DNA from 3 places in the Paraburkholderia sp. SSBN10T genome. Region 1 is predicted to be linked to each of the others. Evidence: predicted binding sites of a transcription regulator. Region 1 holds the regulator's gene; each other region holds the start of a gene.
What was found. The regulator LexA, encoded in region 1, represses DNA repair genes until DNA is damaged. The targets are predictions, from matches to a motif close to ACTGTATNNNNATACAGT.
Positions count from the first base shown of each region.

Region 2: a site for LexA is predicted at 3,453-3,470, ahead of AC1ECK_RS18470 (VRR-NUC domain-containing protein). Genes of this name have one in related genera too.
Region 3: a site for LexA is predicted at 5,387-5,404, ahead of recA (recombinase RecA). Genes of this name have one in related genera too.

Region 1 covers NZ_JBWQQI010000014.1:11,518-18,975, forward strand. The annotation lists gene AC1ECK_RS21145 (universal stress protein) at 1-22, shown strand, start outside; gene AC1ECK_RS21150 (DUF2939 domain-containing protein) at 119-769, opposite strand; gene AC1ECK_RS21155 (hypothetical protein) at 859-1,203, opposite strand; gene lexA (transcriptional repressor LexA) at 1,234-1,887, opposite strand; gene AC1ECK_RS21165 (sulfate ABC transporter substrate-binding protein) at 2,212-3,252, shown strand; gene cysT (sulfate ABC transporter permease subunit CysT) at 3,338-4,234, shown strand; gene cysW (sulfate ABC transporter permease subunit CysW) at 4,231-5,199, shown strand; gene AC1ECK_RS21180 (sulfate/molybdate ABC transporter ATP-binding protein) at 5,266-6,324, shown strand; gene AC1ECK_RS21185 (CysB family HTH-type transcriptional regulator) at 6,384-7,310, shown strand.
Region 2 covers NZ_JBWQQI010000011.1:109,241-116,698, forward strand. The annotation lists gene AC1ECK_RS18450 (DinB family protein) at 1-370, opposite strand, end outside; gene AC1ECK_RS18455 (sterol desaturase family protein) at 508-1,419, opposite strand; gene AC1ECK_RS18460 (LytR/AlgR family response regulator transcription factor) at 1,533-2,234, opposite strand; gene AC1ECK_RS18465 (sensor histidine kinase) at 2,222-3,304, opposite strand; gene AC1ECK_RS18470 (VRR-NUC domain-containing protein) at 3,496-5,277, shown strand; gene AC1ECK_RS18475 (ATP-dependent DNA helicase) at 5,274-7,458, shown strand, end outside.
Region 3 covers NZ_JBWQQI010000013.1:187,067-194,524, reverse strand. The annotation lists gene AC1ECK_RS20945 (hypothetical protein) at 1-181, opposite strand, end outside; tRNA gene AC1ECK_RS20940 (tRNA-Met) at 768-844, opposite strand; gene AC1ECK_RS20935 (MFS transporter) at 970-2,628, opposite strand; gene AC1ECK_RS20930 (sensor histidine kinase N-terminal domain-containing protein) at 2,858-4,399, opposite strand; gene AC1ECK_RS20925 (response regulator) at 4,409-5,254, opposite strand; gene recA (recombinase RecA) at 5,485-6,555, shown strand; gene recX (recombination regulator RecX) at 6,563-7,426, shown strand.

The DNA.
Region 1 (7,458 bases):
CGCTACAGCGACAGTGGCTTGACGAGGCACGCAGTGGGTCGGGCGGTGGGCTGAATCGCGCACGAGTGCGCACACGAGGTCACGCACAAGCGGATCACGTCACACCGCGCCGCGCCACCTAACCGTTCAGGTCCACGGCGGCCAGCTTCCACGAAAACAGCCCTGCGCGCCGCAGAATCGCTGAATAGCGCGTATCGTCTGCACCATGCTGATACGTGACCACGAATTCGTTGATGCCGCGATAGCCCGCCGTGGTTTGCGGCGGCGCGCTCGTTTCAGCAGTTTGTGACGCTGCGGGCGCTGGGGCGGGCGTCACGGCGCCGGGCGTTGAATTCGCGGTGCCGGCCGGGGCGTTCGCTGCGCTATCTTGCGGCACAGGCGGACGCTGGGTAGGGTCGCCACGCGGCGGCATGCCGTTCAGCAGTGCCGCAACGCCATCGGGCGTAGCGTAGGCATCGACCAGTGGACCGATCAATGCCGTGCCGATCATCGACCCGAGCGCCGCGAGCGGGTTGCTGCCCACACGGGCCTCGAGCTTTCTCGTCAGCAAGCCGGAAACTTGCTCTTTCAGACTTTCGCGTAGCGCGGGATAGTCCACATACTCGCTGACAGTTTGCGCATCGCGGGCATCGGCGGCGTGCTTCAGGCGATTGAGCGCCAGATAGGGCGACGCATAGCTGTAGCCAAGGACAGCCACGAGCGCAATCACAAGCAGTACGACGATCAGCGGCCGCGCATAGCCGCGTTTAGCAGGTGTGGAAACAGCCATCGGGCGAAACTCTCCATGAGGGGTGGTTTTAGATGGACCACATTCGCACGGAAACGATCCCTGCGCGCACCTGCACCATCCCCGCCTGCTTATTCGAACAGCGCGTTCTGCACGCCTGCCCGTTCTTCGGCGATACAACGATCAATCATGCGGCATACCGCATCCACCGTACCCACCATGATGAGGCGCGACGGGCCGTGGTAGACCCGTACCGGCGCACGCCGGGCCGGCTCCGCCGTATTGAGTCCGGAATTCAGCGACACCCGTGCGAAAGCCGGCAGCGCCGACGGCAAGGTTGAGCTCTGCGGCTCGGGTGCGTCGAACAACGAAGGAGTCGTACCGGACGCCTCGATCGGTGCGCAGGGCACCAGCTTGCGCAAATGGCGCAGACGACCGAACTGGCGGAAGGGCAGCAGGCGGGCAAGGCGTTCCATGAGTCTCTCCAGTCTTGTTCAGTGCAGGGTTCAGAACTCGGTGGGGCGGATCAGCCCCACCGCGATGCCTTCAAGTGCGAATTCCGCACTGCCGGCCTGAACGAAGATGTTTTCGTAATCGGGGTTCTCGGCGATCAGCTCGATTCCATTCGGCCGGCGCTTGAGACGCTTGACCGTCACGTCGTCGCCGAGCCGCGCAACGATGATCTGGCCGTCTTTCGCTTCGCTTTTCTTCTGCACGGCGAGCAGGTCGCCGTCGAAAATGCCGGCGTCCCGCATGGACAGCCCGCGCACTTTCAACAGGTAGTCCGGCTTGCTCGAGAAGAGTGCCGGGTCGCAGGCGTAGTGCTGCGAAATGTGCTCCTGCGCAAGGATCGGGCTACCCGCGGCCACCCGGCCGATCAGCGGCAGCGACAACTGCATCAGGCTGGGATGCGGCAAGGTGAACTGATGCGGCGCGTCGTCCTGGCCGGCCAGCAGCAGCCGGATGCCGCGCGACGCGCCTGCCGCGAGTTCGATTACGCCTTTGCGCGCGAGGGCGCGCAGATGCTCTTCCGCCGAATTGGCCGAACTGAAGCCCAGTTCGGCGGCGATCTCCGCGCGGGTGGGCGGGAAGCCGGTGCGTTCGATAGCCCGGCGGATCAGATCGAAAACTTCTTGCTGTCGTGCGGTGAGTTTGGTCATGGCGCCACTGTATGGATAGACAGGTGACTGTATTTTTATACAGTATCGGGCGCAATTCAAGCTTTACTTTAAGTTCTCGACCCTGGGTGTCGTTCCAGCGCCGCTAACCGGCGTCTAAACAGTCGTTTTCGTGCCGCAACACCGCGTCCGGCTGTCATTACCACTTTTACGTATTAAAAAATGAAGAAACATTATTTTTAATGATGAAAGCCCTTCGATAGACTGGCCTCCACTCTGACGCCCGCAACGGTGCAGACCAGATGACGCGCAGCACACAACATCGGACGCAAGGCGTCTGAACCAACCACAACGCGGAGAAGATGGATGATCGATCAGGGCACGGGGTTCGCCGGCAGGACCAGAAGACTCGTCGCGGTATTGGCGCTCGGCGCGGCCGCGGCACTCGGCCTCGCAAGCAAGGCGCAGGCTGCGGATGCGACGCTGCTGAACGTGTCCTACGATCCGACCCGCGAGCTCTACCAGCAGGTGAACGAGGCGTTCGGCAAGCAGTGGAAGGCGCAGACCGGCGAGACCGTCACCTTCAAGCAGTCGCACGGCGGTTCGGGCGCCCAGGCGCGCTCGGTGCTCGACGGGCTGCAGGCCGACGTCGTGACGCTGGCGCTCGCCTACGACATCGATGCGCTCGCCAACAAGGGGCTGATCGACAAGAGCTGGCAAAAGCGTCTGCCGGATAACGCCGCGCCGTACACCTCGACCATCGTGTTTCTCGTGCGCAAGGGCAATCCGAAGCACATCAAGGACTGGGACGACCTGGTGAAGCCGGGCGTGTCGATCGTCACGCCGAACCCGAAGACTTCGGGCGGCGCGCGCTGGAACTATCTGGCAGCGTGGGCTTACGCCGAGCATCAGCCGGGCGGCAACGACCAGAAGGCCAAAGAATTTGTCTCGAAGCTCTATAAGAATGCCGGTGTGCTCGATTCGGGCGCGCGTGGGGCCACCACGAGCTTCGTGCAACGCGGTATCGGCGATGTGCTGATTGCCTGGGAAAACGAAGCGTTCCTGTCGGTGAAGGAATTCGGCCCCGACAAGTTCGAGATCGTCGTGCCGTCGGTCAGCATTCTGGCCGAACCGCCGGTGGCGGTGGTCGACAAGGTGGTGGACAAGCACGGCACGCGCAAGCTGGCCGAGGCATATCTGAACTTCCTGTATAGCGAGCAGGGGCAGGAAATTGCCGCCGAGAATTTCTACCGGCCGCGTTCGGACAAGGTGCCGGCCGCGCTGACCGCGAAGTTTCCGAAGCTGAAGCTGTACACGGTGGACGACTCGTTCGGCGGCTGGGCCAATGCGCAGAAGACGCACTTTGCGGATGGCGGCGTATTCGATTCGATTTACTCGCCGCAGTAAAAAGGACGGCGCCAAACGTGGCGGACCGTGGCGGACCTGCGCCAGACGCTGCCGCCATGGATTTCACCCTGACCGAGCATCCAGCATGACGACGTTGACCTTCCGCAAGCCAAGCGCACTGCCTGGCTTCGGCCTGACACTCGGCATTACGGTGGCGTATCTGAGCCTCGTGGTGCTGATTCCGCTTGCGGCGACCTTTCTCAAGACGGCCTCGCTCGACTGGAGCCAGTTCGTGCGCGCGGTGGCCGCGCCGCGCGTGCTGGCGTCGTACCGGCTGACGTTTTTCTCGGCGCTCGGCGGCGCGCTGATCAATGCGGTGTTCGGCTTTCTCGTCGCGTGGGTGCTTGTGCGCTATACGTTCCCGTTCAAGCGTCTGGTCGACGCGGTCGTCGATCTGCCGTTCGCATTGCCCACTTCGGTCGCGGGGATTTCACTCGCCGCGGTCTATGCGGGCAACGGCTGGATCGGCCAGTTTCTCGAACCGCTCGGGATCAAGATCGCGTTCACGCCGGCGGGCGTGCTGGTCGCGCTGACCTTCATCGGCCTGCCGTTTGTGGTGCGCACCGTGCAGCCGGTGCTCGAAGAGTTCGAGCGCGAGCAGGAAGAAGCCGCCGCGTGCCTTGGCGCGTCGCGCTGGCTGACGTTTCGGCGCGTGGTGCTGCCGGCGGTGGTGCCGGCGCTCCTGACCGGTTTCGCTCTGGCCTTCGCACGAGCGTTGGGCGAATACGGCTCGGTGATCTTTATCGCGGGCAATGTGCCGATGAAATCGGAGATCACCTCGCTTCTCATCATCACCAAGCTCGAACAGTACGACTATGCGGGCGCGACGGCTCTCGCGGTGGTGATGCTGGTGGTGTCGTTCGTGATGTTGCTGGCGATCAATACGCTGCAGTGGTATCTGCAGCGCCGTACCCGCCGCGGTGCGGCAACGGCCGCGTTGCCTGGCGCGGTGGCTGCCGGCGTGGCCGGAGGTGTGCAATGAGCCACGATTCGGCTGCTCTGCCGCCCGCCTCGCAGGCGGCCTCGAACGCCGCGCGGCGGGCCGATCCTGTCACCGAGCCGCGTTTCGTGCGCTGGGCGTTGACGGGCATTGCGCTGCTGTTCCTCGCGCTGTTTCTGGTGGTCCCGCTCGTGGCGGTGTTCTATCAGGCGCTTGGCAAGGGCATCGGCTTTTACCTCGACGCGCTGGCCGACCCCGATGCCGTCTCCGCGATCAAGCTGACGCTCCTGACCGCGGCGATTGCGGTGCCGCTGAACCTCGCGTTCGGGCTGGCCGCGTCGTGGTGTATCGCGAAGTTCGAGTTCCGGGGCAAGGCGCTCCTGACGACGCTGATCGACCTGCCGTTTTCGGTGTCGCCGGTGATCTCCGGGCTCGTGTACGTGCTGCTGTTCGGTGCGCAGGGCTGGTTCGGCCCGTGGCTGCAGGATCACGACGTGCAGATCATCTTCGCGGTGCCGGGCATCGTGCTGGCGACGATTTTCGTGACCTTCCCGTTCGTGGCGCGCGAACTGATTCCGCTGATGCAGGCGCAGGGCAACGACGAGGAGGAAGCCGCCCACGTGCTCGGCGCTTCCGGCTGGCAGACGTTTCGCCGCGTCACCTTGCCGAACGTCAAGTGGGGTCTGCTGTACGGCGTGATCCTCTGCAACGCCCGGGCGATGGGCGAGTTCGGCGCCGTGTCGGTGGTGTCAGGCCATATTCGCGGCCAGACGGACACGATTCCGCTGCACGTCGAGATTCTCTACAACGAATACAACTTTTCGGCGGCGTTTGCCGTGGCGTCGTTACTCGCGCTGCTGGCGCTCGTCACGCTCGGTCTGAAGCTGCTCGCCGAGCGTCATCTGTCAGCCGAACTGGCGGCCGCGCGCGAGGTTCCGGCGCACGCCGGTCCCGCTGTTGCAAAGTCGTCTGCGGGGCTTGCGCCGACGCAGCACCCGGTCCAGTAGGCAACAAGTTGCATGGGACCAGAGTAACGCGCTAAAGCGCGAACTCTGGTCGACAGGAGATAACACATGGGCATCACCGTTCGTAATCTGCAAAAGCGCTTTGGCGATTTCACCGCGCTCGATAACGTCTCGCTCGACTTTCCGCCGGGCGAACTGGTTGCGCTGCTCGGGCCGTCGGGTTGTGGCAAGACCACGCTGTTGCGCGTCATCGCCGGCCTCGAATATGCGGACTCCGGCCAGGTCGTGCTGCAAGGGCAGGACGTCGCGGCAGTAGGTGCGCGCGAGCGCCAGGTCGGCTTCGTGTTCCAGCATTACGCGCTGTTTCGTCATATGAGCGTGTTCGAGAACGTCGCCTTCGGCCTGCGCGTGAAGCCGCGCAAGGAGCGGCCGTCGGAGGCGGTGATCCGCGACAAGGTGCATGAACTGCTCAAGCTCGTGCAACTGGACTGGCTCGCGCAGCGCTATCCGTCGGAACTCTCGGGCGGCCAGCGCCAGCGCATTGCGCTCGCGCGTGCGCTGGCGGTCGAGCCGAAGGTGCTGCTGCTGGACGAGCCGTTCGGCGCGCTGGACGCCAAGGTCCGCAAGGAACTACGTAGCTGGCTGCGGCGCTTGCATGACGATCTGCATATTTCGACGATCTTCGTCACGCACGACCAGGAAGAGGCGCTGGAAGTCGCGGACCGCATCGTCGTGCTCAATCATGGCCACGTCGAGCAGGTGGGCAGCCCGCAGGACGTGTACGATCACCCGCAGACCTCGTTTGTCTATGAGTTTCTCGGCGCCGCCAACCGCCTGCGCGGCACGGTCGGGCACAGCGGCTTCGTGGTGGAAGGCGCCGCGTTGCCGGTGGCCGCCGCCGCGGGCTTCGAAGGTCCGGCGTTCGCCTATGTGCGCCCGCATGACCTGCAGCTTTATCCGCAGCATGCCGGTCACCGGGACGGCATCGTCGTGGATGTGCGGCGGGTCGTGACGCTCGGCGGCTCGGTGCGTGTCGAGCTGGCGGGGCGCGAGGGCAGCGTGCTCGAAGCGGAGCTCGACCGCGAAGTGTGGCGTGCGCTGCAACTGAACATCGGCGACGGCGTGACGGTCGTGCCGCGCGCCTTGCGCGTGTTCCCGGCGCATTGAGCGCGCCCGGTCCGACTACTACTCTATAACTTCACTCTGGCTGAACCGGAGACACACAGATGAACTTTCAGCAACTGCGCTTTGTGCGCGAGGCCGTGCGCCAGAACATGAACCTGACGGAGGTCGCGAACGTGCTGTACACGTCGCAGTCGGGCGTGTCGAAACAGATCAAGGACCTCGAGGACGAACTCGGGGTCGATATTTTCATTCGTCGCGGCAAGCGCCTCACCGGGCTGACCGAGCCGGGCAAGGCGGTGCATCAGCTAATCGAACGGATGCTGCTCGACGCCGAAAACCTGCGCCGCGTGGCGCGCCAGTATGCGGATCAGGACAGTGGCCACCTCGTCGTCGCTACCACCCACACGCAGGCGCGCTACGCGCTGCCCAAGGTGATCCGCCAGTTCACCGAAGTGTTTCCGAAGGTGCATCTGGCGCTGCGCCAGGGCAGTCCGCAGCAGATCGCGCAAATGATCATCAACGGCGAGGCGGATATCGGCATTTCGACCGAAGCGCTCGACCGTTTTCCCGACATCGTCACGTTCCCGTGCTATTCATGGCATCACATCGTGGTCGTGCCGAAGGACCATCCGCTGGTGGGCCGCGAGAACCTGACGCTGGATGAAATCGCCGAGTTTCCGATCGTTACTTACGACCAGGATTTCACGGGCCGCTCGCATATCGACCAGGCGTTTGCCAAGGCAGGCGCGTTGCCCGACGTCGTGCTGACTGCGATCGATGCGGACGTCATCAAGACCTACGTCGAACTCGGCATGGGGATCGGCGTGGTTGCGGCGATGGCTTACGACCCGAAGCGCGATACCGAACTGGTCGCGCTCGATACACAGCATCTGTTCGAAGCGAGCACGACTCGCGTCGGCCTGCGCAAGGGCGCGTTCCTGCGGGCTTATGCGTATCGTCTGCTGGAAATGTTCGCGCCGCAGTTGAAGGAAGCAGAGATCGCCGCGCAGTTGCGCGAAGTGGCGTGAGAGCGCAGCGCTCCGATTGTGGCTTGAGCGTGTGGCCTGAGCGTAGCCTGAGAGAGACCTGACCCGACGCCGGATCCGGCGTCGGGCAGTGCGCCGGGTGAGCCCGGTTTGCCCGGCAATTCGTGTTTCAACGCATGGCGCTGAGCGG
Region 2 (7,458 bases), on a different contig from region 1:
CGAAGGCGACAGATTCGGACAACATGGCCGGAGTGACCGTTCCTAGATAGTCGAGGTACCACTGATCGGTAGACGCCAGGCCAGCGCGCAGCTCCGCGAGATCGGGTGTGTCCGGCGTATTGTCCGACTGGAAGTGATGACTCTCGCCCACGAGATGAGCCACAAAGATCTTGTTCACCACCAGGCAATGATTCATCAACCGGATGGCAAGATGCCGTTCCGTCGAATGGCGCTCGGGGCTCAAGCTGTCCATTGTATCGAGGAGTTCGCCATTGGCCCACGCCTGATAGCGGAACATCTTGAGCAGCAGTTCACTTACACCCATCGTGTCACTCTCCTGATTCGAACAAAATGCGAGCTTGGCTCGCATATTATTTCGGCAGGCGTCCTGGATGTCTACTCGCATTTCCGATTTTGCAGCAGCGCTGCGCAGGAGGCCACGCCAAACTGTTCCCAAGGCTGCGGTAGAGCCAATCGTCGCGGCAGCAACTCGCGTCCTGGATTCTCCTACCGTTGCGGCTCGCCCAAAGACAGCGTGTCCACGCGCCGTCTGAGGTCTTCGGTGGTCTCGCCCTTGCCGTCCGGCTGCCACCCAGGCGGCATGAAGAGGTATCCGCACGCCTCGCGGATCGACCGCGCCTTCAACAGATCGCGCCACAATGCGCGCCAATGATCGAACTCCACTCTCAGCACGTTATAAGTCGTCATCGGCGTGACCAGACCGTAGCGACACGGCACGTCGCGCTGCTCTGCAATATATGTATTGAACAACCGGTCGAACACGATGAGCACACCACCATAGTTGCCATCCAGATACTCGATGTTCGACGCGTGATGCACCCTATGCGCCGAAGGCGTGTTGAGAATCCACTCCAACGGCCCTAAGCGCGGAATCCATGTTGCGTGCAGCCAGAACTGATAAAGCAGGTTGAGCGAAAGCAACATGAGCACGATCTGCGGCGGCATGCCAAACAGCGGTGGGAGCACGAAGAACAGCGTGGATCCGGCAAGCCGGCCGGTCCAGCCGATACGGTACGCAGCAGAGAAGTTGAGCTGGTTAGGCGAATGGTGGACGGCGTGGTTGCACCAGAACCAGCGTATCCGGTGGGCCGCACGGTGAAACCAGTAATAGCAGAACTCCTGACCGATAAAGCACGCGAGCCATCCGCTCCAATGGTTCATCGGCAAGGTCCAAAGCCGGTGCCGCCAGAACCAGCTCATTGCGTCGCTCCAGAACGCGAGCGGCAGCAACCACTGCAAGGGATACTCGCGAACCAGAAAGTCGACCACCGACACGGCGGCTGCGCGCCAGTCATAGCCGCGCCAGCCGCGCCGCACCGACAGCACGAGTGCCTCGGCCAATGAGGACACGAGGACCAGGAAGACGGAGAATTTAAGCAGGGTGAGCAACGCGGCCATGACCGTAGCATCGATAAGGTGACGCCGGTCAGCGTAGTTCGACACCGTGCCCCCGGCAATCGACTTGGGACGAGCCGGGTCTGCCGCGTGACGAATGGAGCAGACCCGCGTTATTACCCTAGACGTTGCATGAGAGCCGCGCGATGCTGTCGGCTGCAGGGCACCTCGGCGCCGCTGCGCAAGGTCACGACGGCATCGCCTTTGCCCCGTGGCCGCACGGCGACGACGGCGGCGAGCGCCACCGCAGCGCCGCGGTGTGTGCGGAAAAAGGCGCTGTCGAGGTCGTCGAGCAGGGCGGCGAGCGTACGACGGATCAGCACGGTCCGCCCGGGCAGATGCAGGGTGACGTAGTTGCCGGCTGCCTCCAGCCATTCGATCTCGGCGCAGCGCACCACATGCGTTTGCCCGCGGTCGGCAATCATCAGATGGGCCGGCGCGGCGATGCGCGGGCGTTTCGGCTTGCGGACCGAGTCGCGCAGCCGCTCCACGGCGCGCTCGAGGCGCTCCGGTTCGACCGGCTTCAGCAGATAGTCGGTGGCGTGGGTGTCGAAGGCCCGCAATGCGTACTGGTCGAACGCGGTCACGAAGACCAGCGCCGGAGCGTCGTCCGGTAACGATGCGGCAACGTCGAAACCGTCGACCCCGGGCATCTGCACGTCGAGGAAGATCACGTCCGGCCGCAATTGCATCGTCAGCGTAAGGGCCGTTGCGCCGTCGGAGGCTTCGCCGACCACTTCGACATCGGCAAATGCGCGAAGCATGCGCAGCAGTTTGCTGCGCGCGAGCGCTTCGTCATCGACAATCAGCGCGCGCATGGTGCCGTCACTCCCGCAATCAGACCGCCGCCTGGCCGCAGCTTCAGTTCGAGGCTCGCCTGCGCGCCGTACAACGATTGCAGACGGTCCGCGAGATTGCCGAGACCCACTCCGCGCACCGCAGGCAGGTGCTGCAAATCGCCGTCGTCCTCGATTTCCACCTGCAGCATTCCAGCGCTGAGCCGGGTTCGTACGACGATGTTCGTGAATGCGCTGCGCCGTTCGACCACATGGCGAAAACAGTTCTCCAGCAGCGGCTGCAGGCCGAGCGTAGGCACCCGGCAGTTCTGTGCAGCGTCGTCGACGTCCCACGAAATCCGCACGCGATCGGCGAAGCGTTGCACCATGATGTCCGCGTAGGCGCGCAGCAACGCCAGTTCGTCGGCGAGCGGCTGTTCGGGGCGGCGGCTTGCGTCGGTGGCCGCGCGCAACAGGGTCGCGAGGCGGGTGAGCACCTTGTCGGCGGCGTCGGGGTTACTGTGGATCAGCGCCGAGATCGTGTTGAGCGCGTTGAACAGAAAGTGCGGCTGCAGTTGCTGGGTCAACTGCGCGAGTTGCGCTTCGCGTGCGAGCGTCGCTTGCTGCTCGGTGCGCAGACGTTCGGCAGCCCATGCCGAGTAAGACCGCAAGCCGAAGTGAATCCCGCCGAACAACGCATAGAACAAGATGAAACTGGTCGCTTCGTAGGCCATCGTTTCGAGCCAGGGCCCGTGCTGATACCGCGAGCCCGCGAGCGCATAGATGCCGATGCGCATCGCATACATCGCGCCGACGTAGGCAATCATTTGCAGCGGCATCCATGCCCAGCTATGGAGAAACCATTGCGCCGGATGGTTGAGAAAGCGGTCGAAGCGCGCGGCGCGCCTCATCTGCACCCGAGCCAGCACCGTGGCTGCGAGGGCAGCCGTGCCGACGTTGACGAGCGGCCGCCAGAAATGCAGTTCGCCTGTCCATAACGTTTCCTGTATCCCAACGGCCAGCATGACCAGCCAATAGGCGGTCCAGGGCCAGACGAGTTGTCGCGACAGGCTGGGCGCTTTGGGTTCACCGGCGAGGCAGCTAGTATTCATTGACCCGGCTCATTCAAGCTGATCTGCGGTAAGGGTTGGGTGTCCACGCACTGGATTTCCGGCACGCGCTGACAGCGGCTTCAGCGTTGCCGGGCGCCGACAATGGTAATCGCGAAGGCGCGAGCATCCCACCGGTTTTGCTATCATCACTGTATAAACATACAGCCCATTGCGATTGCCTGTGGTGACAGATGCATCCTGACGCGCTTTCCGTCGTTCCCGCTGAGGTTCCTTTTACCGCCGCGGGCGCGCCTTCCGCTACCGCCGGCGCCTCCGGGATTGCGTCCGCGCCGCCGCCAATCCCGTCCGCCGCCCTGTACTACCTGGTGAATTTCGAGCGAGCGCTGGCATGGCTCGCCGAGCGCTACGACGACGTGTTTGGCCCGGACGAGCGCCGCTTCCTCGATGCATTCCGCGGCCTGCCGCAGGCATCCCGGGCTTTGCTGGTGCGCATGCTGATGCGCAAGGGCACCCTGTTCAGAGCGAGCCGCCTGAGCTATGAGGAGATCGGCTGTCCGCTGCGCGCCAGCGCGCCGCTGATCGCACTCGGCTGGATCGATCCCGCGCCGCACCTGAGCCTCGACGAACTGTTCGCGCTCGCAACCCGTCCCGAACTACAGCAGATGTTCGCCGCCGTGCCCGTGCGCAAGGGTACCCGCAAGTCGGATCTGCTCGACGCGCTGCGCGCCACGCATGCCGATTCGCGTCCCTATGAGGTCTGGAACCCCAGCTCCACCGACCAGGTGTTCCACGTCGTCATCGCGCCGCTGTGCGAGCGTTTGCGGCTGATGTTTTTCGGCAACCTGCATCAGGACTGGTCGGAATTCGTCCTTGCGGACCTGGGCGTGTTCCAGTACGAAACGGTGGCATTCGCACCGTCGTCGCGAGCGTTCCAGCAGCGTGCGGATGTCGACGGCTATCTCGCCTTGCAAGCGTGCCGTGAGTCGCTCGAAACGCTCGCGGAGGACGAACCTGTCGAGCCGCTGCTCGCCGCAATCGCCGCCGTCGAAACCGCCAACCCGTGGCTCGAAACGCGCCGCGCCAAGCTGCTGTTTCTGATCGGCCAGCACTGCGAGCGTCAGCAGCAATGGGACGCGGCGCTCGCCGTCTATAGCGCTTGCCGGTGGCCGGGGGCGCGCCATCGGCGCATGCGGGTGCTGGAGCGCTGCGGCCGTTGCGAGGCCGCCTTGACGCTGGCGTCGCAGGCGGCCGAAGCGCCGGAAAGTGAAGAGGAGCGCCAGCGTGTGGCGAGGATGCTGCCGCGCCTGCAGCGCCGTTTGGGGCAGCCGGTAGCGAGAACGGTTGCGGCGCGCCGCATCGAGCGCGGTGTGCTGATACTTGCCAGGCCCGCTGCGCCGCTTCCCGTCGAATATGCGGCGCGCGACCACCTTGGCAGCCCGGAGGCGCCGGTTCATTACGTCGAGAACGCGCTGATCAACTCGCTGTTCGGTCTGCTGTGCTGGGAGCCGGTTTTTGCGGCGCTTCCGGGCGCGTTCTTCCATCCGTTCCAGCGTGGCCCGGCCGATCTGCATGCGCCCGATTTCCATACGCGCCGCGCCGCTCAGTTCGACGCCTGCCTTGCGCAACTCGACACCGGGGCATATCGCGAGACGATCCTGCGGCACATCGACAGTAAAGCCGGGCTGCAATCGCCGTTTGTGTTCTGGGGCGTATTGACCTCCGAGCTGATCGACCAGGCACTCGATTGTCTGCCGGCCGCGCATCTGAAACTGTACTTCGCGCGATTGCTGCGCGATATCCGCAGCAATCGCTCCGGTCTGCCCGATCTGGTGCGCTTCTGGCCGGCCAAGCGGCGCTACGAGTTGATCGAGGTGAAGGGCCCCGGCGATCGTCTGCAGGACAACCAGATCCGCTGGCTCGAATACTGCGCGCAGCACGGCATGCCGGTGCGGGTGCTCGACGTGCGCTGGGCCGACGATACGCACGCAACCGGCGTCGAGGCGCAGGCATGAGCTACGTCGTGGCGGTGCGGGCGATGTGCGAGTTCACCGCGCGGCGCGGCGATCTCGACCTGCGCTTCACCCCCGCGCCCACCGCGGCGGAAGGGATCGCCGGACACGCCACCGTGGCTTCGCGGCGGGGCAGCGGCTACGAGTCGGAGATCACCTTGAGCGGCACGCACCGCAGCCTGAGCGTGCGCGGCCGGGCCGATGGGTACGATGCCACGCGCAACCGGCTCGAGGAGGTCAAGACCTATCGCGGCGATCTCGAAGCCATGCCGGACAATCATCGCGTGCTGCATTGGGCCCAGGCGCTGGTCTACGGGCACCTGCTGTGTCAGACACGCGGGCTTGCCGAGCTGCATGTCGCGCTGGTGTACTTCGACATCGGCAGCCAGAAGGAAACCGTCCTCACGCAGTTGCACAGTGCGGCTGCGTTGGAGGCGTTCTTTGTCGAGCAATGCGAACGGTTTATCGACTGGGCGATCCAGGAGGAAGCCCACCGCAGTGCGCGCAACGCGGCGTTGGGGGCACTGGCGTTTCCGCATGGGTCGTTTCGCACCGGCCAGCGCGAACTGGCGGTAAGCGTCTATCGGGCGGCGCGCGACGGGCAGAATCTGATGGCGCAGGCGCCGACCGGTATCGGCAAAACGCTGGCAACGATTTTTCCGCTGCTGAAGGCCTGTGCCGCGGATCAGGTGGAGCGGATTTTCTTTCTGACTGCGAAGACGCCTGGACGCGCACTCGCGCTCGATGCGATCGAGACGCTGCATGCCAGTGCTCGTGCAGCCTTGGGCGCGGACCCAGCCGCGAGCGCCGATGATGCCACCACCACCGGGAACGCCTGCACCACGTCGCCTCTGCCCTTGCGCACGCTGGAACTGATCGCCCGCGATAAAGCCTGCGAACATCCCGACAAGGCCTGCCACGGCGACTCCTGCCCGCTCGCGAACGGCTTCTACGACCGCCTCGACGCCGCCCGCAGCGCGGCGCTGGCCGGGCCGCGCTTGGACCGCACGGCGGTCCGCGCGGCGGCGCTTGCGCATGATGTCTGTCCGTACTACCTCGCGCAGGAACTCGCGCGCTGGAGCGACGTGGTGGTGGGCGACTACAACTACTACTACGACAGCAGCGCGTTGCTGTACGCGCTGACGCAGATGAACCAGTGGCGGGTCGCGGTGCTGGTCGACGAAGCGCACAACCTGCTGGACCGGGCGCGCCGCATGTACACGGCTTCGCTGGAACAAACCGCGTTCCGGGCCGTCCGCAAGAGCGCACCCGCTGCGCTGCGCAAGCCGCTCGAACGGCTGAACCGCGAGTGGAATGCGTTGAACCGCACCCAGACCGATGCGTACCAGGTCCATCCGGACGTGCCGCCGCGGCTCCTGAGCGCGGCGCAAAACCTGATCGGCGCGGTCACCGAGCAACTGGCCGTTGCGCCGCTGTCTCTCGACGAGACCCAACTGCGTTTCTTTTTCGACGCGATGCATTTCGTGTCGCTCGCCGAGCAGTTCGGCGAGCACTCGGTGTTCGACGCGACGCTCGCGCCGCAGCGCTACGCCGCGCGACCCAAAACCGCCTCGACCCTGTGCGTGCGCAATGTGATTCCCGCGCCGTACCTCGCCCCGCGCTATGCGGCGGCGCACTGCACCGTGATGTTCTCGGGCACGCTCAGCCCGCATCACTTCTATCGCGACACGCTCGGCCTGCCGGAGGAGACGCGCTGGCTCGACGTCGAGGGGCCGTTTCGCGCGGAGCAACTGAAGGTACGGGTGGCCAGTCATGTGTCGACCCGCTGGCGCGACCGCGAGCGCTCGCTCGTGCCGATCGTCGATCTGATTGCGCAACAGTACGCCGAGCGGCCCGGCAATTACCTGGGTTTCCTGAGCAGTTTCGATTATCTGCAGCGCGTCGTCGCGTTGCTGCGCGAACGCTATCCGGATCTGCCGGTGTGGGCGCAGGAGCAGGGTATGGACGAAGCCGCGCGCGAGGCTTTTCTCGCGCGCTTCAAGGCGCTGGGCTGTGGCGTCGGTTTTGCGGTGCTGGGTGGGGCGTTCTCGGAGGGCGTCGACCTGGTGGGCGAGCAACTGATCGGCGCGTTTATCGCCACGCTCGGCCTGCCGCAGATCAATGACGTCAACGAGCAGATGCGCCGCACCATGGAGGCGCGGTTCGGCAACGGCTACGACTACA
Region 3 (7,458 bases), on a different contig from region 1:
GATGATCCGACACCGTTCTCACATAGAGCCCACCGTTTTTGAACTGAGATTTCAACTTCTCCAGTTTTTCTTCTTTGCTACCTCCAATGATTTCAGGCGTTAAACCATTGATGGATCGGCTGGGAGTGAAACTGGCGATTGACCTCCCGGTTTGGCCAACCGATGCGGCAGGAGAGTGCATATCCGCTATGGGCGGGGACGACGAGCGCGTCAACTGCCTGGGCCGGGGGGCTAGTCCCGCCAACTGAGACGGTGGCGTTGGACTCGACGACGGCGAAATGTTATTAACGGGCGTAGTGGGCTGCGCGTTCCAATCCGTGCGTGTGACCGAGGGAGTGGAAGGCGAAGGAACACGATCGATGGTCATGGCAGATCGCTGAAGAGTTGACTTGAGGTAGTTTTGTACGTCCATTCATTTGCAAGTGGTTCGAATCAGCGAAGCGATGATGGACAGAACGAACGGCAACTCGTGGGACTCTGCTTTAAGTAACGCCCTGAATATGGGTACCCGGTTTCTTGACAGATGAAGCAGCGCCACCCAGTTCGAGCGGGTGATTTTTATAGGCTACTGCGTCATTCGGGCCATACAGGAAAATGAGCCTGGGTACAGTGCGAAGTGAGAGGCGCTTCTCGGGCCCGGCTACATACAGGCGGAAGTAGTAGGTGCCGTGCCTGTTCTTGCAGAGGGGGGCAGCGATTGGCCACGACCGTGACAGCAAAACGAAAAAGCCCGCAACTCTTACGAGTGCGGGCTTTCGCGATGAATCTGGTGGCGAATCAGGGATTCGAACCCCGGACCTGCGGATTATGATTCCGTCGCTCTAACCGGCTGAGCTAATTCGCCTAAAGAAGAAGCGAGATTATGAAGACGGCGGTGGCGTCTGTCAACCCCCGCCGCCAACATTTTCAGACCCCGCGACCCAGGCTACAAAGCAGGTCTACAAAGCCGCATCCAGCCAGCAAGCACCCTTAATCCTGCGCATAAATATCCGAGTCCTTGGTCTCCTTGACGAACAACATACCGATCACAAACGTGACGAGCGCGATCACGATCGGATACCAAAGCCCGGAGTAGATATTTCCCTTCGCCGCCACGATCGCGAATGCCGTCGCGGGCAAGAACCCGCCAAACCAGCCATTGCCGATGTGATACGGCAGCGACATCGACGTATACCGGATCCGCGTCGGGAACATCTCCACCAGCATTGCCGCAATCGGTCCATACACCATCGTCACGTAGATCACCAGAATGGTCAGGATCACCACGCTCATCGGCCAGTTGATCTGCGACGGATCGGCTTTGGCCGGATAGCCGGCTGCCTTGAGCGTCGAGCCGAGCGTTTCGTCGAACACCTTGCCCTGCTCCTTCGCGTCCGCCGCCTTGCCGTCGAACGTGTTGACGACCGTATCGCCCACCTTGATCTGCGCGATCGTCCCCGCCGGCGCTGCCACATTGTCGTAGTTCAAACCCGCCTTCGACAGCGCGCTTTTCGCAATATCGCATGACGAAGTGAACTTGGCGGTACCCACCGGATTGAACTGGAACGAACACTCATCGGGGTTGGCGATCACCACAATCGGCGACTTCTGCGTCGCGGTTTCGAGTGCGGGGTTGGTGAAGTGCGTGAGCGCCTTGAACAGCGGGAAGTAGGTCAGCGCCGCGATCAGCAGGCCGGCCATGATGATCGGCTTGCGGCCGATCCGGTCGGACAGCGAACCGAAGAACAGGAAGAACGGTGTGCCGATCAGCAACGCCAGCGCAATCAGGATATTGGCGGTGGTGCCGGCAACCTTGACCGTCTGGGTCAGGAAGAACAGCGCGTAGAACTGGCCTGTGTACCAGACCACGGCCTGGCCGGCGGTCAACCCGATGAGCGCGAGAATCACGATCTTCAGGTTTTTCCATTGAGCGAACGCTTCGGTCAGCGGCGCCTTGGAGGTTTTGCCTTCGGCCTTGATGCGTGCGAACACCGGCGATTCGTTCAATTGCAGCCGGATCCAGACCGACACGCCCAACAGGATGATCGACGCGATAAACGGCACGCGCCATCCCCACGCACCGAACGAATCTTCACCCATCGAGGTGCGCACGCCGAGGATCACGAGCAAGGACAGGAACAGGCCGAGGGTAGCCGTCGTCTGGATCCAGGCGGTGTAGAAGCCGCGTCGGCCGGCCGGTGCGTGTTCCGCGACATAGGTCGCCGCGCCCCCGTACTCGCCGCCGAGCGCGAGACCTTGCAGCAGCCGCATCGCGATAAAGATCACCGGCGACGCCATGCCGATCGCGGCGTAGCCGGGCAGGAAGCCGACCAGGAAGGTCGACAGGCCCATGATGACGATCGTGATCAGGAACGTGTACTTGCGTCCCACCATATCGCCGAGCCGCCCGAACACGATCGCGCCGAACGGCCGCACGGCGAAGCCCGCCGCGAAGCTGAGCAGGGTGAAGATGAAGCCGGCTGTGGGATTGACCCCGGAGAAGAAGCTTTTGCTGATGAAGACCGCGAGCGAGCCGGCCAGGTAGAAGTCATACCACTCGAAAACCGTGCCTAGCGACGATGCGAAGATAACCCGCTTCTCATCATGCGTCATCGGCGTGTGGGAGATTTGCCCGCCAACGGTAGCCATATGTCGTCTCCAAGATTGATATAAGAACGCGGCCCGCCCCAAAAGGCGGTCCCGTGTTCCGGATTATTGGAGTGGAAACTTACGGCCTACTGACGTTGTGTCTCAAAATTGACGGTGCGGGCTGGCCAGTTGAAATTCATGCATCATCGGCCAAATTGACAATAAATATAATAAAAACTCGCTAAATGCGCGGCATCTTGCATTTTATTTTGGTCTGGAGTCCGCTCGCTTAGGGTAAGTCCCGTGCCGTTTCCTGGGCCCGTAAGCTGACGCGTACGAGTGTTCCGGCTAGCGGCGGCGAGGTTTGATAGACGTTATCGTCGATGGTCAGCGTGCCGCCGTGCATGGCCGCGATCTCGCGGACGATGGCGAGTCCCAGCCCGCTGCCGTCGCCCTCGCGCCCGAGAATCCGGTAGAAGCGTTCGACTACCCGCGTGCGCTCCGCGACCGGGATGCCGAGGCCAGTGTCCTCGACTTCCAGATGCACTAACCGCGCCGCCGGGTCGGGCCGTACCCGCACGGTGATGCGCCCGCCGGCCGGCGTATAACGGATCGCGTTGTCGATCAGATTGGACAGCATCTCGCGCAGCATCAGCAGACTGCCGTTGATTTGCACCGCTTCGTCCGGTCCCTCGTAGCCGAGGTCCATCTGCTTGGCGAGCGCCGCCTGTACCCAGTCGCGCACCGCATTGCGGGCAACCTCGGTGAGCTCGACAGGCGCGAAAATTTGTCCGGACAGCCGGTTTTCGGCGCGCGCGAGAGCCAGTAGCTGGGTGACGAGCCGCGCCGCATGCTCGGAACTCGTCGCGATCTGCTCGAGCGAACGGTGGACTTCCGCGGACACGTCCTGCCGCAGCGCGAGTTCGGCCTGGGTGCGCAGACCGGCGAGCGGGGTCTTCATCTGGTGCGCGGCGTCGGCGATGAAGCGCTTTTGCAGCTCCATGTTTTGTTCGAGACGTGTCAGCAGGTCGTTGAAGGACGTCACCAGCGGCTCGATTTCCGGCGGCGCGCGATGAGCTTCGAGCGGCGACAGATCGTCCGGACGCCGTGCGCGGATATGCGCCTGCAGCGCGTGCAGTGGCGCGAGCCCGCGCGAAAGGCCGAACCACACCAGCACGATCGCGAGCGGCAGGATCACGAATTGCGGCAGGATCACGCCTTTGATGATGTCGTTGGCGAGTTGGCTGCGCTTGTCGAGCGTTTCCCCAACCTGTACCAGTACCGGCAGCGCGCCCGGTGTCTGTGGAAACTCGACGGTCGTGTAAGCGACGCGGATGTCGTTGCCGCGCAGCATGTCGTCGCGAAACTCGACCAGTCCCGGTGGTGGCCGGTCTTCTTCGTGCGGTAGCGGCATGTCGCGATCGCCGCCCACCAGTTCGCCACGCGTGCCGAGCACCTGATAAAACACCTTGTCGACGTTGTCCCCGCTCAGGAAATCGCGCGTCGCGTCAGGCAGCGACAGCTCCGCGACTCCGTTTACCGCATGGATCTGGCGGGCCAATACATAGGCATCGGTTTCGAGCGCGCGGTCGAACGGACCGTTGGCGATCGATTTGGCGACGAGGTAGGTGACCGCAATGCTCATCGGCCACAGCAGCAGCAAAGGCGCCAGCATCCAGTCGAGAATTTCGCCGAACAGCGAGCGCGGGCGGGCCGCGGCGGCGGTTTCCGTTTCGTCGGGCGGCGCGAACGGGTTCTCGTAACGGGCGTCGCGCGCCTCGTCGTCGAGGTCCGCCGCTGGCGCCGCGGCGCGCTCTGCGCGTGCGGACATGAGCGCTCTCTATTTGAAGTGGTGGCTCGCGGGCATCGCGGCGGGTGCGGGCGAGGAGGGCGCGGCAGGCTCGGATGCGGCCGGTAAGCCAGATGGACTGGAGGTTGGCGCCGATGATGCCGCGGCTGCGCCTGCACTCGCGCTGGACGCCGCCATGGAGGACGGCGCGCTCGCCCCGGCTGTCGTCTGCGCGGCTTTCTCCAGGCAGTAGCCGAGGCCGCGCACGGTGAGAATGCGCACGCCGCTCGGTTCGATCTTCTTGCGCAGCCGGTGCACGTAGACTTCGATCGCGTTGTTGCTGACCTCTTCGCCCCACTCGCACAGGTGATCGACCAGTTGCTCCTTCGACACCAGCCGGCCGATCCGTTGCAGCAGCACTTCGAGCAGGCCCAGTTCGCGCGCCGACAATTCGATGACCTGGTCGTTGATGTAAGCGATCCGCCCCACCTGATCGAACGACAGCGAGCCGTGCCGCACGACCGTCGGGCCACCACCGGCGCCGCGCCGGGTCAGCGCCCGCACGCGGGCTTCGAGTTCGTTGAGGGCGAATGGCTTGGCCATATAGTCGTCGGCGCCGAGGTCGAGCCCTTTGACGCGTTCATCGACGCTATCCGCGGCGGTCAGGATCAGCACAGGCAGGTTCGAATTGCGCGCCCGCAGGCGGCGCAGCACCTCGAGCCCTGGCATGCGCGGCAGGCCGAGATCGAGAATCAACAGGTCGAAAGTTTGCACCGACAGCGCGGTATCCGCCTCGACGCCGTTCTTCACGTGATCAACGGCGTATGCCGATTGGCGGAGTGATCGAATCAGACCATCCGCGAGTATGCTGTCATCTTCGGCAATGAGAATTCGCATGATGCGCCAGCCTGCCATGCCGGCACCGTGGTAACGCCCGGCGCGCAGCGGTCTCCAGAGATTATTGTGGGTAGTCGGCGCAGCTTGACCGCACATGAATGGCGCCATGTGCGAATCGTGCTTGCCAAAACTACTGTTTTTTTATACAGTGTCTGCGTTTAGGGTGCTGTCCGTGATGAATGGGCTGCACATCTGCCTCAGACGCCGTTCATCATAGCAAAGGACGATTCATGGAAGAAAGCAAGAAAGGCTCGGCTGGACTGACGGCTGAAAAGAGCAAGGCCCTGGCTGCCGCGCTCGCGCAGATCGAAAAGCAGTTCGGCAAAGGGTCGGTCATGCGGCTCGGCGCAGGCGAGGCAGTCGAAGACATTCAGGTGGTCTCAACGGGATCGCTTGGCCTCGACATCGCGCTTGGCGTCGGCGGTTTGCCGCGTGGCCGTGTGGTCGAAATCTACGGGCCGGAATCGTCGGGTAAAACCACGCTGACGCTTCAAGTCGTTGCTGAAATGCAAAAGCTCGGCGGCACGGCAGCGTTTATCGACGCGGAACACGCACTGGACATCCAGTACGCGGGCAAGCTCGGCGTGAACGTGTCGGACCTGCTGGTTTCGCAACCGGACACGGGCGAACAGGCGCTGGAAATCGCCGACGCACTGGTGCGCTCGGGTTCGATCGACATGATCGTGATCGACTCGGTCGCGGCTCTCGTGCCGAAGGCCGAAATCGAAGGCGAAATGGGCGACTCGCTGCCGGGTCTGCAAGCACGTCTGATGTCGCAGGCGCTGCGTAAGCTCACCGGCACGATCAAGCGTACGAACTGCCTCGTCATCTTCATCAACCAGATCCGTATGAAGATCGGCGTGATGTTCGGCAATCCGGAAACCACCACGGGCGGCAACGCGCTCAAGTTCTACGCATCCGTGCGTCTGGACATCCGCCGTATCGGCTCGATCAAGAAGAATGACGAAGTGATCGGCAACGAAACGCGCGTGAAGGTCGTCAAGAACAAGGTGGCGCCGCCGTTCCGTGAAGCGATTTTCGACATCCTGTACGGCGAAGGCATCTCGCGTCAGGGTGAAGTCATCGACCTGGGCGTCTCGGCGAAGATCGTCGACAAGGCCGGTGCCTGGTACAGCTACAACGGCGAGCGCATTGGTCAGGGTAAAGACAATGCACGCGAATTCCTGCGCGAAAATCCCGAGATCGCACGCGAAATCGAGAACCGCATCCGTGAATCGCTGGGCGTGAATGCGATGGCGGAAGTTGCAGCAGGCGCCGAAGTCGCGGGCGAAGAGGAGTAATCGTCGCGTGATACGCAAGGGCCGGCCTGTATCCGATGCAGGACGTGATGCGGACGGCCCGCGTGACGATGTCCCAGTTGATCCAATAGGTTCGGCTGGGCCAGACTCCGCGGAGTCAGACTCCGCTCATTCATCGTCACGGCCGGTTCGCTCGTTCGGGCGTTCCTCAGTACGCTCGCCGCAGTCTCCTGCGGGCCGTCGTTCCTCCGGGCAGTCGCCCGAGCATTCCTCCGTGCAGCCTTCAGATCCATTCGACCCGTTCGAGTCCTTCGACGCGCACGACCAGGCTTCCGGCCGCGCGCCTTCAGCGCAGGGCGACGCTACCGATGCGCCCACGGAAACCACCTACACCCGCTCGCGCCGTGCACCCGGAGAAGCGCGCCCGGACGAGGCGAGCGCAGCCGGGAAATCCAAAGGCCCCGTCCGCTCGTTAAAAGGACGCGCACTCGGCTACCTCTCGCGCCGCGAATACAGTCGTGCCGAACTTTCGCGCAAGCTGATGCCCTTCGTCGAAGAGGCGGACTCCCTGGAAGCTTTGCTCGATTCGCTCGAAAGCGAAGGCTGGATGTCCGATTCGCGCTTCGCCGAAAGCCTCATTCATCGCCGCGCTTCGCGCCTCGGTGCGAACCGGATTGTCGGTGAGCTGAAGCGTCATGCGGTTGGCCAGACGCTGATCGAAGAGGCGAGCGCCCAGCTTCGCGAAACCGAACTGGCGCGCGCTCAGGAGATCTGGCGCAAGAAATACGGCCACCTTCCAGAAACCCCGGCCGAACGTGCGCGGCAAGCACGCTTCCTCGCGGCACGCGGTTTTTCCGGCGCGACCATCGGCAAGATCCTCAAGGGGATCGACGAGGAGTGGGCTGGCGACTGACGCCACAAGCCACCCAAGCCTGGACGCCACAC